Regions from separate parts of the Mesorhizobium sp. CA10 genome, predicted to be linked through region 4. Evidence: predicted binding sites of a transcription regulator. Region 4 holds the regulator's gene; each other region holds the start of a gene.

Region 1 (4,377 bases), on a different contig from region 4:
CGTCTCGTCGTAGCGCGCCTTGAGCGCGGCCCAGGTTTCTGCCGGAACGGCATTGGCATCGGCGGCGACCGCGATGCCGAAGGAAATCAGCAGCGTCTCGTCGGCGGTCGGTTCGATCGCTTCGGGGTCGATCCCGTTCTCGATCAATGCGCGGCGAAAAAAGGTCACGGGAATCTCGGCGCGCATCGTTTCGGCGACCGCTCTCGACAACAGCCAGATGGTGCGGTCGTCGAGTGTGGGCTTGAGAAGGTCGCGCAGCGTGAACCATTCGGCGTAGATGCGGTGGGCGGCCGGCGAGTGGAGCAGGATGCGCTTCATGTTGGTCATGCGGCCGCGCAGCGCGAGCTCGCGGTCGTGCTCGGCGCGGATGTCGTCCGAGGCGGTCGCGTAGTCGATCGGCGAAAGATACGCCATTGCGCTCACCCCAGCGTGGAACGAAGCGCCGGCGCGCCGCGCAGCGTGTTGGAGACGGTGCAGATGTTTTCCGCGTCCGCCAGGATTCGCTCTTTCGTCGCGTCATCGAGGTCGCCGGCGATCTCCAGTTTGACGATGAATGTCTCGACCCGTGAGGGCTCGTCCGTCGCCTTCTCGCCGCTGACATCCGCCCTCACCTCGCCGAGCCGGTCGGCGACGCCGAGGCGGGTGGCGGCGATGCGGGCGCTGAGCACCATGCAGGCGGCCAAGGAGGCATGGAGCAGGTCGAGCGGGCTGAAGCCGGGCGCGCTGACCTGCGTGACCACATCGACCGTGCCACCGGTCGGCGTCGTGATCACCGGCAGCCCGCCCGGCGGCAGGACGGCGAGCGCGCCGGCATTGCGGGTTCTGACTTTCAAGTCTGCCATCGTGTCGTCTCCAGTTTGGAGGCCATTGATAGCGGACGGGAATTCACTGAGCCAATCGCCGAGGCAGGCCGTGGGCGATTGGCGTTTCCTCGCCTCCATGAAATGGGGGAGAGGTGGCTCGGCGAAGCCGAGACGGAGAGGGGGAGCGTCCTGCGAAGCCCCCCTCGCCGTCCACTTTGCGGACACCTCTCCCCCGCCTCTGGCGGGGGCGAGGAACCCGGGTTCTGAGAGGCTACTTCGTCAGATCGAGCGCTGCCGTCAGATCGCCCATCGGCGGCTGGTCGTGGTTGCGCAGCGCCTTGTCGCGGGCGACGATGCCGGGCAACACAGGCAGGTCGTAGCGGGCGGTGATGAAACGCAGGATCGAGGTCGTGTCGTACTGCGTGTGATCGACCATCCCCATCTTCGCATAGGGCGAGATGATGAAGGCCGGGATGCGGTTGCCCGGGCCCCAGCGATCGGCCTTGGGCGGCGCGACGTGATCCCAGAAACCGCCATTCTCGTCATAGGTGACGACCACCAGCATATGCGCCCATTGCGGGCTCTTCTCCAGATGCGCGACGAGGTCGGCCAAATGCTGGTCGCCGGAGGTCACGTCGGCATAGCCGGCATGTTCGTTGAGGTTGCCCTGCGGCTTGTAGAAAGAGACCGCCGGCAGCTTGCCGTCGTCGATCGCCTTGATGAACTCGGTGCCGCCGAGCCCGCCATCCTTGATGTGCTCGGCCCGCGCGGCCGTGCCCGGCGCATAGGCCGCGAAATAGTTGAAGGGCTGGTGGTGGAACTGGAAGTTCGGCACGGGCATCGCGTTCTTGCCGTCGAGCGCCGCCTGCCAGGCGCCCGAATACCACGCCCAGGAAATGCCCTTGAGCGACAGCAGATCGCCGATGGTGATCTCGTGCTGCGGCGGCAGCGTGGTCGGCTGTGCCGGATCGGCCAGCGCCTTGTCGCCACCCTCGGCCGGCTTGTTGGCGCTTGGCTGGTAAGGCGGCTGCATGGTGTTGACGGCGTAGAAGTCGGGCGTGATGGCGCCGTCATTGGCGAATTTCGGCACGCCGCCCAGCGCCGACGGCGGCGAATTGTCGGCCGGTTTCAGCGTCACGCCATCCGGCTCGACGACGGCAATCTGGGCCTTCACCGGGCTGGTGTCGGCATTTGGATAATAAGGCGCGCAGGCGCAGGCCAGCATGAAATGGTTGAGGAAGGAGCCGCCGAAGGCGCCCTGGAAGAAATTGTCCGCCAGCACGTATTTTTTGGCGATCGCCCACATCGGCAGGATCGAGCCGTCATAATGGCCCATCACCAGCGCGCCGGAATCGGCCCAGGCGACGAACTTGTCGTTCCGGCCGCCGTCGATCTGCATCTGCTCCTGATAGAAACGATGCCACAGATCATGGGTGATGACGCCGGTATTCTCGTTGAAGCCCTTGGGATCGTCGATGGCGAATGTCGCATTGGGCAGATGCGCGCTCTGCGCCTCCGTCACCGCCGGCGTGACGCCCTTGCCGGTCAGTCCGCCCCAGGCCGGCGGCAGTTCGGAAAGCGGCTTGCCGTCGCGGTCGAGCTGGCGCGCCTGTTCAGGCGAAACGTTGGCCAAGCCGTTGGCGCCGGGGAAGCCGCCATAGAGATTATCGAAGCTACGGTTCTCGGCGTAGATGACGACGACGGTGTCGATCTTGTCGTAACCGGCAGGCGCCGCTTGGGCAGCAGCAGAGAGCGATGCCAGCGCCGTGGAGGCGAGGCAAAGGGAGAGAAAGGACCGGATCATGGAAAATGCCTCGTGGCTTGGGAATGGCTGGAGGACGGCAATGCAGGAACGCAACACTGCATCAATGCCCAGCTACTTCGACGCCTTGTCACCTTTGTGACAGTTCGGCCCCGGCCGAACACGGTTTCGTGAGCGGGAAGACCGGTCATCAATCCGTTGCACTCGATCCTTACGCCGCCAAAGAAACTGGGCGGAGAAATCAGGGATATCGCGGAAGACGATGGGACATCGGAAAAATCACGCGATCGCCATTGCAGCGGCCACGATCGTCGCCTCCACCACGCCCGCCAACACCGAGGAGCCATCCGGTGTCCATCCCGGCCCGATGACGCGGCAGGAAGCCTTCGCCCGCGCCGAGGCGCTGACGGCGCTGGGGCGACAGATGTTCTTTGATCCGTCGCTCTCGGCCTCAGGCAAGCAGGCCTGCTCATCCTGCCATGATCCCAACCACGCTTTCGGGCCGGCCTCGGCGGCACCGGTCGAAATGGGCGGAGCCAATCTTGACCAGCCCGGCGTTCGCGCCGTGCCGTCATTGCGCTACCTGCAGGCGGCGCCCGCCTTCACGGAGCACTTCTACGACTCCGAGGACGAAGGCGACGAAAGCGTCGACAATGGCCCGACCGGGGGGCTGACCTGGGACGGCCGCGCCGACCACGGCAAGGACCAGGCGAGAATCCCGCTGCTGTCGTCCTTGGAGATGGGCAACAAGGACGCGGCCCAGGTGGTCGCCAGCCTGCGCAAGGCGCCTTATGCCGGCGCCTTCAAGGCAGCCTTCGGCGCCGATGTCTTCGACCATCCGCAAGACGCCTTCGACGCCGCTGTGGAAGCGCTGGGCACCTTCGAGCAGAGCAGCGCCGATTTCTATCCCTATTCCAGCCGCTACGACGCCTTCCTTGCCGGCAAGGCGCAACTTTCCGCGCAGGAATTGCGCGGCCGCATGCTGTTCGAGGACGCAGCGAAGGGCAATTGCGCGAGCTGTCATCTCAGCGAACCGGCCAATGACGGCGAGCCGCCGCAATTCACCGATTACGGCCTGATCGCGATTGCCGTGCCGCGCAACCCGGCGATCTCCGCCAATGCCGATCCCAATTATGTCGACCTCGGCCTGTGCGGTCCGCTGCGCACCGATCTCAAGGACCGCGCCGAATATTGCGGCCTGTTCAAGACGCCGACGCTGCGCAACGTTGCCTTGCGGAAAAGCTTCTTCCACAACGGCTATTTGCACACGCTGCGCGACGCGGTCGCCTTCTACGCCAGCCGCGATACGGATCCCGGGCGCTGGTATCCGAAGAAGACCGACGGCACGGTCGACAAATTCGACGACCTGCCAAAGGCTTACTGGGGAAACCTCAACACAGACCCGCCCTTCAACGGCAAAAAGCCCGGCGACAAGCCGGCGCTGACCGATGCCGAGATCGACGACATCGTCGCCTTCCTCGGCACGCTGACCGACGCCGACCAGGCGGGGCAGTAGGGCAAGCAGCCAAGGAGATTGGTGGCTTGCAGCCGCAGCGGTGCTATCCACCGTAAATGTGTGCCAATGTGAACCACGTCATAGGAACGCCAAGTCGCGCCTGCTATATTGCCCATCTCTTCACAGATGGAGTCTCCGATGAGGTTCGTCCCGGTGCAGGAGCCGCCTGGCAGCAGCTGGACGGTGTTCGATGCGGCCAATGGCGCGCCGGCCGAATATGCCGGCCGGGTGCTTATCGGCCTGACATCGTGCGAAGCCCGCTGGTTTGCCGCCGTGGGCAACGGCCGCGCCGCTTG
Region 2 (4,377 bases), on a different contig from region 4:
TCACATCGCCGGCAGCCGAGATCGGCTGGTCACCTCATTGCATGACGACCGGCGCGGTTTGCGCGCACGCGGGTTTGCCGTGGTCGCGGCTTGAGGGAAAGCGTCGACACAACGCCGGTTGCATTAGCGGGCTTGCAACGTGGCCGGGAGAATGCTGTAGGAGACGAGGGGAACTTGCTGAACTCGCGGACGTATGGCCACACTCTCTCGAACCGCCGCAAAGCTGTTCTATTACGCGCGCAATTTCGCGCGCGACCGCGCACCGCAGTCCCTGTTTCGCGACCGCCTCGCCAGCCGGCTTGAACAGGCCATGCTTTCGGGCAAGACGGTTCGCGAGCGGCTGAACTACTACAACAAGCTGGAACACCCGTTCGTGCCCAGTCCGGACGCCGTAGCCGTCGGCAAGCTGCCGTCCTCTTCCAGCATGTATTATTACGACCTCAAGGAATTCGCGCGCTATTTCGATCCCGGCCTGCTGATCGATTTCGAATTCGGCGACGTTGTCGGGGTTCCGGAGTTCCCGAGGATCGTCAAGGACCGGCCCATCGGCGACGACAATGCGAACGGCGTGCTGATGAAGCTGAACAAGTTCCGTCACTTCTACATGCCGCCCGACAACCTGTCTTTCGCCGCCAAGCGTCCGATGGTGGTCTGGCGCGGTCATCTCAACAATCCGATTCGCACCCGCTTCGTCGAAAAAGCCGCCGACCTGCCGATTTGCGATGCGGGTTCCCACAGGGCCGATGCGCCGGACGGATACCGCAAGCCGTTCCTGAACATCGAGCAGCAGCGACAGTATCGCTACATCGTCTCGCTCGAAGGCAATGATGTCGCGACGAACCTGAAATGGATCATGAGCTCCAATTCACTCTGCCTCATGCCGGAACCGACCTACGAAACCTGGTTCGCCGAAGCCCAGGTCGAGCCCAACGTCCACTATGTGCCCCTGCAGCCGGATTTCTCCGACCTGCTCGACAAGGTGGCCTATTTCGAAAAACATCCCGACGAGGCGGGACGGATAACCGCCGCCGCCAATGCCTATTGCCGCAGATTCGGCAATGAGCAGGACGAGCAGGCGATCTCGCTGCTCGTCCTCTACAAATATTTCGTGCTGAGCGGGCAGATTAAGCCCGACGCGGAAGTCTGGCGCTTTATCGCCGGCTGAGCGTTTTAAGCGTGAGAGCGGTCGAGCACCTCGTCGGCCGGCCCGAAACGATCCCTGGCCGTGAACTGCTGGTGCCAATAGGGATAAAGCACCGGCGGCCGGCTGACGATGTCGAGACGCTGCCGTTCGTCCTCGGTGAGCGACAGGCTTGCCGCGGCGAGGTTGTCCTTGAGCTGCGCCTCGTTGCGCGCGCCGATCACCAGCGAGCTTACGGCCGGTCGGCCGAGCAGCCAGGCAAGCGCCACCTGCGCGCCCGAAACGCCGCGTGCCTTGCCGATGAAGTTGAGCACGTCGACAATGCGCCACAGGCGATCCTCATCGCGGATCGGCGGTTCCGTCCAGCCGCCGATCTGGCGCGCGGTCGGGCTGTCGCGATGGTATTTGCCGGAGAGCAGTCCGCCGGCAAGCGGGCTCCAGACGAGCACGCCGAGGCCCTGGTCGACCGAGATCGGCAGCAATTCGTATTCGGCCTCCCGCGCTTCCAGCGTGTAGTGGATCTGCTGAGTGATGAAACGGGCCTGATGGCGGCTGTCGCTGACGGCAAGAGCCTTCATTACCTGCCAGCCCGACCAGTTGGAGCAGCCGATATAGCGGATCTTGCCCTGATTGACCAAGGTGTCGAGCGCCGCGACCGTCTCCTCGACCGGGGTGAGCCCATCCCATTGGTGGACGAAATAGACGTCGATGACGTCGGTCCTGAGCCGCTTCAGGCTCCTTTCGCACTCGCGGATCAGGTGATGGCGCGACAGGCCTTCGTCATTGGGGCCGGTGCCGATACGCATGCGCGCCTTCGAGGCGATCAGCACATCGTTCTTGCGCTTGCCGCCAAGCGCCTCGCCGATGATCTCTTCCGACAACCCGCTGGAATAGACGTTTGCGGTGTCGATGAGGTTAATGCCGGCATCGATGCAGGTGTCGATGATGCGTTTGGCTGCCGAAAGATCCGAATTGCCGACGGCGGCGAACGGACCGGTGCCGCCGAAAGTCATGGTGCCAAGCGTCAATGTCGAGACTTTCAAGCCGGATCGGCCGAGCGTGCGGTATTCCATGTCGGTCCTCGCAATTTGTTTTGAAGAAGCGCTGTGGCGAGCGCCGGAAAGAGGCGAGGGATTTGTAGGACAATTCCCGCCGCTTGTCGCCCCGCTATCGATACGGGGTCGATCACATATCTTCCATGTCGATGCAGCTGCCGGGCGATTGCAATAAAACCGTCATTGCGCCTCTGTATCTCAGTCGGCTTACGGAGTGTCCGGCCGGAGCTTCCGAAGCGGTGATGGCTGACAGGCAGACGGAGCAGCGCGATGAATGAACTGAAACCGAATTCCGGAGCCAAGGACTGGCTGGAGGCCGAGCTCGAGGATACGCTCGACGAGGACTATGAGCTGGAGCTGTCCGAGCCGGCGCTCTCGCTCGAGATCGCCAAGATCTACAAGAAGTCGCATCCGCCCTCCATCGAGCGCATGACCTATTTTCGCGAGCTGCTCAGGCTGCAGTCGGAGCTGATCAAGCTGCAGTCCTGGGTCGCCTACCACAAGAAGAAGCTGGTGGTGGTCTTCGAAGGCCGCGATTCCGCCGGCAAGGGCGGCGTCATCAAGCGCATCACGCAGCGGCTCAATCCGCGCATCGCCCGTGTCGTGGCATTGCCGGCGCCGACCGAGCGCGAGAAGTCGCAATGGTATTTCCAGCGCTACGTGCCGCATCTGCCCGCGGGCGGCGAGATCGTGCTGTTCGACCGCTCCTGGTACAATCGCTCCGGCGTCGAGCGGGTGATGGGCTTTGCCAATGGGGACCAAGTCGAGGAGTTCTTCCGCGACGTGCCCGAATTCGAGCGCATGCTGGTCCGTTCCGGAATCACCCTGGTGAAATACTGGTTCTCGATCACCGACGAGGAGCAGCAGATGCGCTTCCTGATGCGCATCCACGATCCGATGAAGCAGTGGAAGCTCTCGCCCATGGACCTGCAGTCGCGCGTGCGCTGGGAGCAATACACCAAGGCCAAGGAAGAGACCTTCGCCCGCACCAACATTCCGGAAGCGCCCTGGTTCATCGTCGAGGGCAACGACAAGAAGCGGGCTCGGCTGAACTGCATCGACCATCTGTTGCAGCAGATGCCCTATGAGGAGGTTCCGCACGAGGAAATCACGCTGCCGGAGCGCGTCTTCAACCCAGAATATGAGCGCCAGGTCCTGCCGCGCGAACTCTACGTGCCGGAGAAGTATTGAGCGCCCTCCTTCTCTCCTTGTGGGAGAAGGTGGATCGGCGCGCAGCGCCGAGACGGATGAGGGGTGTTGGAAGAAATGAGGCGGTGACGATTTCCAGCTCGTCGCCAAGCTGGAGCACCCTCATCCGACCTCGCTTCGCGAGGCCACCTTCTCCCACAAGGGGAGAAGGAGAAGCTTGGCCTACGCCCGCCCGATCATCACATGCGTGGCATCCGCCGTGGCAACCTGTTCCGTGCACTGATACCCCAGCTTCAGCATGTCGAGACCGGCGAACAGATGCTCGCCCGAGCCGAGCAGGACAGGCGAGATCGCCAGATGCATCTCGTCGATCAAGCTCTCCTGCAGATATTGACGGACGGTCGAGACGCCGCCGCCGACGCGCACGTCCTTGCCGCCGGCGGCTGCCTTCGCCTGCTCGAGCGCCGAATGGATGCCTTCGGTGACGAAGTAAAACGTCGTGCCGCCTTCCATCTCGATCGGCGCGCGCTTGTGATGCGTCAGAATGAAGGTCGGCACGTGATAGGGTGGGTTGGGGCCCCACCAGCCTTTCCAATCGTCGTCCGGCCATTCGCCGCGGCTCGGCGCGAACATGTTGCGGCCGAGAATCCAGGCGCCGACATTCTCGAAGCTGCGTACCGCAAAATCGTTATCGGTATCCGTCGTCCCGCCTTCCTTGCCGATCATCTGGTAGAACGAGCGGGTCTTGATCATCCATTTGTGCAGGTTTTCGCCGCCGACGCCGAGCGGGCTGGCGAGGCTCTGGTCGGGACCGGCACCGTAGCCGTCGAGCGAGAGCGTAAAACAATCAACACGGAGCTTGGACACGGTTTCCTCCTGATCAGTTGTGATATGCAAGCGGAATAGCTCAACTGATTGCATTTTGCAATCAGTATTCTATCGGGCAAAAAAATCCGGCCGGCAGAGTGGCCGGCCGGTTATCCAACAGCATCAGATCAGTCGGGGGCTTATCCCCTCAGCATCTGCGCCACC
Region 3 (4,377 bases), on a different contig from region 4:
TCGGGCTCCACATGCGAGGCGATCGCGATCGCCATCGATAGCGGCAACGCCACGATGGCGACCGTCAGGCCGGCGATCACATCGGCCCTCAGCTGCTTGAGGTGGTAGCCCTCGCGCAGCACCGTCACCAGCTTTGGTGTGAACAGCTCGGCGAAGGTCGGCCGTGCTTGGTGGTGAATTGCCCGCCGCGCCTGATCCATGAACTGCTTCCGCTCCACAGGGCGGCGGGATCGTCGGCTGGATGTCGGCGGTCGCCGTCGCGATAAAACGTTGCGACGCCGCATCGCTGCCCGAAAACCGGTAACGGTTCCCGAGGCGGATGCGGTTGCGGCTCAGCCCTGCGGGTTCTGCGCCGCGGTGGCCTTGAGGCGCACGCCCCTGCCGCCGCGTTCGCTAGTCTGGTTCTCGCCGATCAATTCCACCCCGGCCTCATCGAGGGCATGGATGACCTTCATCAGCGTGTCGACGACGCCTCGCACGACGCCCTCGCTCGCTTCCATACGCTGTATCGTCGGAAGCGAAACGCCGGCGCGCTCGGCAAGCGTTCGCTGGTCGATACCGGCCAACGCCCTTGCGGCGCGCATCTGCGCAGCAGTGATCATCGGCCAGAACCTTTGTCTGAGTCTGCGATATCAATCGATAATACAAGCATAGTGATGTTTCAAGCGTCATTTAATGTAGATGAGACATCGGTTATTCGCTATCCTTAACGACCTTGCGTCGCTGCAGCAGCCGCGCCGCAAGCCAGCACAGCATGGCCCAGGCAAAACCTGCGCACCAGCCGGCAAGCACATCGGAGGGCCAGTGCACCCCGAGATAGACGCGGCTGGCGCCTACCAGCACGGTGGTGAGCACGGCGAGGCCGAGCACGAAGACCTTGGTCGTCCGGTCCGGCAGGAAGCGGGCCGCCAGCGAGCCAAGCGTCAGATAGGTCACGGCCGACAGCATGGCATGCCCGCTGGGGAATGAGAGCGAGGTCTCGGTGACGAGATGCGAGACGAGATCGGGCCGCGGCCGGTCGACCTCGAGCTTGAGCAGGCTGGAGAGCGCTTGCCCGCCGGCGACGGCCGCGAACATGAACAGGGCTGTCGAGGGTCTGCGGATCAAGAGCAGATAGAGGATGGTCGCCGTCGTGATCAGCACCAGCACAGCGGTGCTGCCCAGCGCGGTGACATCGCGCACCGCGCCCTCCAGCCAAAGCGGGCCGATCGGACTGTCCGGCTGCCCGGCATGGCGGAAGGCGAGCAGGATTTCCGTGTCGAAGGCGTGCGGGGTCGTGGCGCGCGCCAGTTCGATGAGTTCCACCAGGCCCCATAGCCCGCCGGCAATCACCAGCCCGGCCAGCAGCACCGGGAATTCCAACTTGTTGAGGAGCGCGTTGGGGGTCGATTTCATTCGGGCCCTCGGGTCCAGCTACAGCCGCTGGATATAGGGCCCGAGCGTGATCAGCGCGACCGCGGCGATCGCCAGCACCATGCCGATCGCCTGCAAGGCATTGAGCCGTTCGCCGAAGAAGGCGATCGCCACGACATTGACCGCGACAAGCTGGATCACCGCCGATAGGCTGAACGACACCGACATGCCGAATTCCCGCACCAGCCTCAGCATGATCAGATTGCCGGCCGAGTAGAGCGCCAGCGTCAAAAGCAGCTTGGCCAAGCTCGGCGCCAGCCCCCATTGCTTGGCCGCCATCGCCGCCAGCAGGAATATCACGGTCGAAATGCCGAGCTGCGCCAGTCCCCAGAAACTCACCTTGCCGTCCCCTTTTGAAGCGCCGTCGCCACGCCGGCCAGCCCTTGTTTCCGAAGCGGGCGATGTCGTCAAGCTGACCACAGCCAAGCGCAGGCGCTCAAGGGACTGAAGCCGGGTATCGCAAAAGCCGCCGCGAGCCGGCAAACAACTATTGCGGTTCTATCACGGCAGTGTCACGAAAATGTGATCGGCGCGCTTTAGGGGTCGAAAGGTCAAAATCCCCAGCCACTCAGAAGCCAGAGGACAAACTCATGACCGTGACCCCTGAGACCCGCTTCCGCACCAGCCAGCTCGAGGACAATGACGGCCCGCCCGTCAATCCTACCGACAACCACACCATGGGCGAGATCATCGCCGCGCGTTTCTCGCGCCGCGGCTTCCTGAAGGGCTCGCTGGCCGTCTCGGCCATCGCCGCCACCGTCAGCCCGCTGGCGCTCGTCGCCGCCGACGAGGCGCGCGCCGCTGACGCTTCGGCCTTCAAGTTCGACGAGCTCGAAGCCGGCATCGACGACAAGCACCATGTCGCGCCCGGCTATGACGCCGACGTGCTGTTGCGCTGGGGCGATCCGCTGTTTGCCGATTCACCCGACTTCGATCCGCTGAAGCAGTCGGCCGAAGCCCAGGCAAGACAGTTCGGCTACAACAACGACTATGTCGGCTATATTCCGATCGACGGCTCGGCCGAGCACGGCCTTTTGGTCGTCAACCACGAATACACCAACCCGCATCTGATGTTTCCCGGCATCGTCTCGGTCGTCGAGAAGGACGGCAAGAAGAAGGCCGAGGTGGCGCCGCTCTCGAAGGAGCAGATCGATGTCGAGATGGCCGCCCATGGCGGCACCATCGTCGAGATCCGCAAGCAGGACGGCAAATGGCAGGTGGTGCGCGACGGCAAGCTCAACCGCCGCATCATGTCGACCACCGATATGGAGCTGTCCGGCCCGGTGGCGGGCCATGACCGCGTCAAGACCAATGCGGACCCGTCCGGCACCAAGGTCATTGGCACCCTCAACAATTGCGCCGGCGGCGTCACGCCCTGGGGCACCTATGTGATGGCCGAGGAGAACATCCACGGCTATTTCTCGGGCGAATTGCCGGAAGGCCACAGGGAAGCGGCCAATTACAAGCGCCTCGGCATCCCCGAAGGCGCCTATGAGTGGGGCGCGCATTACGATCGCTTCAACCTTGCCAAGGAGCCGAACGAGCCGAACCGTTTCGGCTGGATCGTCGAGGTCGACGTCAACGATCCCAACTCCGTGCCGAAGAAGCGCACCGCCATGGGGCGCTTCAAGCATGAGGGCGCCGAATCGATCGTCGCCAAGGACGGCCGCGTCGTCTTCTATCTCGGCGACGACGAGCGCTTCGACTATGTCTACAAATTCGTCACCAAGGGCATTTTCAACCCGAACGACCGCGCCGCCAACTTGGACCTGCTCGATGACGGCACGTTGCATGTGGCCAAATTCGCCGAGGACGGCTCGGTCGAATGGATGCCGATCGTTTTCGGTCAAGGCCCGCTGACGGCGGAGAACGGTTTTGCTTCCCAGGCCGACGTTCTCATCGAGACACGGCGCGCCGCCGACCTGCTCGGCGCCACCAAGATGGACCGGCCGGAGGACATCCAGCCCAATGCCGGCAACGGCAAGGTCTATGTCATGCTGACCAACAATTCCAAGCGCAAGGCCGAGCAGGTCGACGCCGCCAATCCGCGCGCCGAGAACGCTTTCGGCCACATCATCGAGATCGTCGAGGACGGCGGCGATTTCGCCGCCACCAAGGGCAAATGGGAAGTGCTGTTGAAATGCGGCGATCCTTCCGTTGCCGATGTCGGCGCCACTTTCTCGACCGCGACCACCGCCCATGGCTGGTTCGGCATGCCGGACAATTGCGCCGTCGATTCCGCCGGGCGCCTGTGGGTCGCCACCGACGGCCAGGGCCCGAAGGCCACCGGCCGCACCGACGGTCTCTGGGCGGTCGATACCGAGGGTGCCGCGCGGGCAACGTCGAAACTGTTCTTCCGCGTGCCGATCGGCGCCGAAATGTGCGGCCCGCTATTCGCGCCGGATGACCAGACAGCTTTCGTCGCCGTGCAGCATCCGGGCGACGGCGGCGAGGACTGGGAAGGTTTCGGCCGCCCATCCTACTACGAGGACCCGTCGACCCGCTGGCCGGACTTCAAGCCGGACATGCCGGTGCGGCCGTCCGTCGTTGCGATTACGAAGCAGGGCGGCGGCAAGATCGCCGTGTGACGCGCTGAGGTTGCAGCTTTGAGACGCGGACGTCGGAGATTGGTCGCAAGGCTTCCCCGACGTCGTCAATCGCAGGGCGAAACAGGAGAGAAGCTGCGTCGCGAAGCCCCTGGAATCCCTGCCGTTACCTTCGCCAGGGCGTGCAACGGAACAGAATTCTGCGCCGTGGCGGCGCTTCCAAGTCACGAGCATGGACTCTGTCGTCTGCGCCGCGTCCCTTCGTTCCTTGCTCCACCATAGAATGACGATGCTGGGCGGCTTAAACCCTACGCTGCCGCTCTGCGGCCGACGGGCAGCGGACGCTTTGGGACATTTGCCCTTCATTCGCCGCCGATTGCATCCTAATATCGCGCTGACGCGACGCGGCCGGCGGCGG
Region 4 (4,377 bases):
GGCGTTCTTGCCGAGCTCGCGCGCGTCTTTCCACACCGACACGGTCTGCGTGCCGAGCGCGATGCGGTTGAGCGCCGCGTGGTCGCCGTCCTGGCCCGAGACCGGAACGGTGCCGGCCAGCCCCTGCGCCGTCAGCGCCGCGACGACGCCGCCGGCGGTGCCGTCATTGGCAGCCACGACCGCGTCGACCTTGTTGTCGTTGGCGGTCAGGAACTGCTCCATGTTCTTCTGCGCGTTGGCCGGCAGCCAGCCGTCCGTGTAGGCCTCGCCGACATTCTTGATCTTGCCGCTGTCGATGGCGTCCTTCAGGACTTCCATGGAGCCCGCGAACAGGAAGTCGGCGTTCGGATCGGAGCCCGAGCCCTTGATGAAGACATAGTTGCCTTCCGGCTTGGCCTTGAACACCTCGCGGGCCTGCATGCGCCCGACTTCCTTGTTGTCGAAGGTCAGGTAGAACACGTCCTTGTTCTCAATCAGGCGGTCGTAGCCGACGACCGGGATTCCTTCATCGAGCGCCTTCTGCACCGCCGGGCCGATCGCCGAGGCATCCTGCGCCAGGATGATCAGCGCGTTGGCGCCCTGCGAGATCAGGCTTTCGACGTCGGTCAGCTGCTTGCCCGGATTGGACTGCGCGTCGGCCGAGATATACTTGTCTCCCGCGGCCTCGATGGCGGCCTTCATCGCTGCTTCGTCGGTCTTCCAGCGCTCTTCCTGGAAATTCGACCACGACACGCCGATCACCTTGTCCTTCGCCTCGGCGACGGACGCCAGCGTCAGCGACATGGCAACGCCCGCCAGAATGGCGGCTGCAAATTTCTTCATGATATCCTCCCTGCGCCCGTGCGGCGCGACCCAGACTGGCCCGAAGGCCGGCACAGAGGCTTTTTTTTCGAGCCTCAAAAAAATAGTGGTCCAGCACAACAGCGCTGTCAACCGAGATTCTGATGGGTTTTGATGGGCTCAGGCATTTTTTTCGGCATCCGCAATAAATAATGACATGGCCCCTGGCTTCTGCCACAATCCCTAGCGTGTCAGCGACAGGCCATGGCATTATCACAAGGCCGCGATGACCGGGGAGGACGTGCGAAACGATGTCGGTCGGAATCCGCCATGACGATTTGCGCCGGCGCAATCGCGCCATGGTGATTTCGGCGGTACGCCGCGCCGGTCAGCCATCACGGACCGAAATTGCCGCCACCACCGGGCTCAGCCACTCGACCATTTCGGCGATCTCCGCCGACCTGATCCAAGAGGGCATTCTCACCGAAAGCAAGGCCAGCGAGCCGACGGCGTTGAAGCGCGGCCGGCCGCAGATCGGCCTGGCGCTGAACCCTGAAGCCGCCGCGGTGCTGACCGTGGTGTTGTCGCTGAACTTCCTGTCGGTCGCCGTGATCGATTATGCCGGCCAGGTTGTTGCCGAGGAGCAGCAGCGCCTGGACACGCTTGTCATGCCCCGCGACGAGCTGATCGGCGAATGCGTGGCGATCGTGCGGCGCCGGCTGCAGGATCCCGACCTCGACATTGGCAGCGTCGCCCGCATCGCCATGGGCATTCAGGGCATCACTGATTCTAATGCACGCGCCATGCTGTGGTCGCCGATAACGCCGCTGACCGACATTCCTTTCGCCGACATTCTCGAGAAGGAATTCGGCATCTCCGCCACCATGGAGAATGACTGCAACATGATGGCGGTGGCGCTGCAATGGCGCGACCCGGAGCGCTATCGTGACGACTTCATCGCCATCCTGTTGTCGCACGGCATCGGCATGGGTCTCGTGCTCAAGGGTGCGCTGTTCACCGGCACGCATTCCTCCGGCGGCGAGTTCGGCCACATGATCCACCGCCCGGGCGGGGCGCTTTGCCGCTGCGGCCGCCGCGGCTGCGTCGAGGCCTATGCCGGCAATTACGCGATCTGGCGCAGCGCCATGAAAATGAGCGAGGACGCCGAGCCGGTCGACGTCGGCGACGCCGACATGCGGGCCCTTGCCGCGAAGGCGCGCGAGAGGGACGGCCCCGAACGGGAGGCTTATCGCCGGGCCGGCGAAGCGCTTGGTTTCGGTCTCGGCAGCCTGTTCGCCCTCATCGACCCGGCGCCTGTCGCCATGGTCGGCGTCAGCGCGGCCGCCTTCGACCTGATCGAGCCGGCGCTGCGCGAGGCGATCGCCCAGACGGCCGGCGGCCAGCACTCCGAATCGATCTCCTTCGACACCGAGCCGAACGAACTGCCGCTGATCCGCGAAGGCTGCGCCATGCGCGCGCTGACCTTCGTCGACCAGGAGATTTTCGCGCCCGGAGGCCAAGCAAGAGTGGGGACGGGAAAGAACGTGGCCTGAGGCAGCCTTGAAGAGGTCCGGGGACAGCAGCAGACGCTTGAAATTAGCGAAGGCCCCGCAGCTTCGTCATTCCAGGGCGGAGCAGGAGCGAAGCTTCGTCGCGGAGACCCTGGAATCCATGCCGCTACCTCACGCGTCGAGCGCAGCGGCACAGAATTCTGGACTGTCGCAACGCATCGACATCACGGAATGGATCCTCGGGTCTGCGCGCGTCGCTGCGCCCCTTGCTCCGCCCGTGGATGACGAAGCACAAGCGTCCCGGGTGCCCACCAGCTTGGATGTTGGAAGTGCTTGGCCCGTCAGGACTTCGGCGCCCTGAGCCTAATCTTCCCTGATCGCATAACCCGCCCCACGGATGGTGCGGATGACATCCGGCATGCGGCCGTTGTTGACGGCTTTGCGCAGGCGGCCGACATGCACGTCGACGGTGCGCTCGTCGATATAGATCGTCTCGCCCCAGACATTGTCGAGCAGCTGGCTGCGCGAGAACACGCGGCCGGGGTGGCGCATCATGAATTCGAGCAGGCGGAACTCGGTCGGGCCGAGCCTGATCTCGCTCTTCTTGCGGTAGACGCGGTGCGACTCGCGGTCGAGCACGATGTCGCCGACCTTGAGCACGCTGGACAGCACCTCCGGCTTGGCGCGGCGCAGCAGCGCCTTGACGCGCGCCATGAACTCCGGCGTCGAGAACGGCTTGACCAGATAGTCGTCGGCGCCGGTCGAGAGGCCGCGCACACGGTCGCTTTCCTCGCCCCGCGCCGTCAGCATGATGATCGGCAGCCGCTCGGTCTCGGGCCGCATCCTGAGGCGCCGGCAGAGCTCGATGCCGGAAACCGCCGGCACCATCCAGTCGAGCACGAGCAGGTCGGGAACGTTCTCCTGAAGGCGGATTTCGGCCTCGTCGCCGCGGGTCACCACTTCGACCTGGTAACCCTCGGATTCGAGATTGTAGCGGAGCAGCACCCCAAGCGGCTCCTCGTCCTCCACCACCATGATGCGTGGCGCGATCATTGGCAGATACCCTTCGTCAGGCCGCCGGCGCCGACATTGTCGTCTCGTCCTGCTTGGGACGATTCGCGGGCAATTGCGTGCCGGTCAGCACATAATAGGCGTTCTCGGCGATGTTGGTCACATGGTCGCCGATGCGCTCGAGATTCTTGGCGCAGAACAGAAGATGCGTGCAGGCGGTGATGTTGCGCGGGTCTTCCATCATGTAGGTCAGGAGCTCCCGGAAGACGGATGTGTATTTGACGTCGATGCGCTCGTCGTCGTTGCGAAGCTTGGCCAGCGCCGTGGCGTCGCCCACCGTATATTCCTGGATCACGGCTTGGACCTGGATCAGCACCAGCTGGGCCATGGAATCGATCGAGTGCGTGAGGTCGCGCGGCGCGGCGCTGACGCCGACCGAACCGACGCGCTTGGCGATGTTCTTGGCGAGATCGCCGATGCGTTCGAGGTCGCCCGCCATGCGGATCGAGCCGACCACGTTGCGAAGGTCGTCGGCCATCGGCTGGCGCTTGGCGATCAGCGTGATGGCGCGGTCGTCGAGCTCGCGCTGGCGCGCGTCCATGATGGCATCGTCGGAAACGACACGCTGCGCCATGGCATTGTCGGTCTCAAGCAGGGCCTTGGTCGAAGCGCCGACCATGGAGGCGGCGAGATCGCCCATGTCGTTGATGAGCCGGCTGATCTGCCTCAGATCCTCGTCGAAGGAAGCGACGGTATGTTCGGCCATGATGATGTCCTCGTATGAGCTCAGCCGAAGCGGCCGGTGATGTAGTCCTGCGTGCGCTTTTCGCGGGGCGAGGTGAAGATCTTCTCGGTCCGGTCGAACTCCACCAGCTCGCCCAGATACATGAACGCCGTCTGCCGCGACACGCGCGCCGCCTGCTGCATGTTGTGGGTGACGATGACGATCGTGTAGTCGGCCTGCAGCTCGTCGATCAGTTCCTCGATCTTGGCGGTCGACAGCGGATCGAGCGCCGAGGCCGGCTCGTCGAGCAGGATGACCTCGGGCTTCACCGCAACGGTACGGGCGATGCAC

The links. Region 4 encodes PhoB, which activates phosphate uptake and scavenging genes when phosphate is short. Its sites were predicted from a motif close to TGTCATNNANCTGTCAT; they were not measured.
Region 1: a site for PhoB is predicted at 2,751-2,767, ahead of LB535_RS18595 (acid phosphatase). Genes of this name have one in related genera too.
Region 2: a site for PhoB is predicted at 2,364-2,380, ahead of ppk2 (polyphosphate kinase 2). Genes of this name have one in related genera too.
Region 3: a site for PhoB is predicted at 1,924-1,940, ahead of LB535_RS23145 (PhoX family protein). Genes of this name have one in related genera too.

Annotation. Positions count from the first base shown of each region.
Region 1 is NZ_JAIUHV010000008.1:231,028-235,404, reverse strand. It holds gene LB535_RS18605 (hypothetical protein) at 1-414, opposite strand, end outside; gene LB535_RS18600 (OsmC family protein) at 420-842, opposite strand; gene LB535_RS18595 (acid phosphatase) at 1,075-2,607, opposite strand; gene LB535_RS18590 (cytochrome-c peroxidase) at 2,828-4,081, shown strand; gene LB535_RS18585 (hypothetical protein) at 4,220-4,377, shown strand, end outside.
Region 2 is NZ_JAIUHV010000016.1:32,358-36,734, forward strand. It holds gene LB535_RS25825 (GntR family transcriptional regulator) at 1-94, shown strand, start outside; gene LB535_RS25830 (glycosyl transferase family 90) at 194-1,165, shown strand; gene LB535_RS25835 (aldo/keto reductase) at 1,171-2,214, opposite strand; gene ppk2 (polyphosphate kinase 2) at 2,467-3,387, shown strand; gene LB535_RS25845 (dihydrofolate reductase family protein) at 3,568-4,212, opposite strand; gene hemB (porphobilinogen synthase) at 4,353-4,377, opposite strand, start outside.
Region 3 is NZ_JAIUHV010000012.1:87,065-91,441, forward strand. It holds gene LB535_RS23125 (SulP family inorganic anion transporter) at 1-200, opposite strand, end outside; gene LB535_RS23130 (helix-turn-helix domain-containing protein) at 333-602, opposite strand; gene LB535_RS23135 (phosphatase PAP2 family protein) at 694-1,395, opposite strand; gene LB535_RS23140 (hypothetical protein) at 1,414-1,752, opposite strand; gene LB535_RS23145 (PhoX family protein) at 2,004-4,001, shown strand.
Region 4 is NZ_JAIUHV010000009.1:157,712-162,088, forward strand. It holds gene xylF (D-xylose ABC transporter substrate-binding protein) at 1-822, opposite strand, end outside; gene LB535_RS19740 (ROK family protein) at 1,092-2,333, shown strand; gene phoB (phosphate regulon transcriptional regulator PhoB) at 2,655-3,344, opposite strand; gene phoU (phosphate signaling complex protein PhoU) at 3,361-4,068, opposite strand; gene pstB (phosphate ABC transporter ATP-binding protein PstB) at 4,089-4,377, opposite strand, start outside.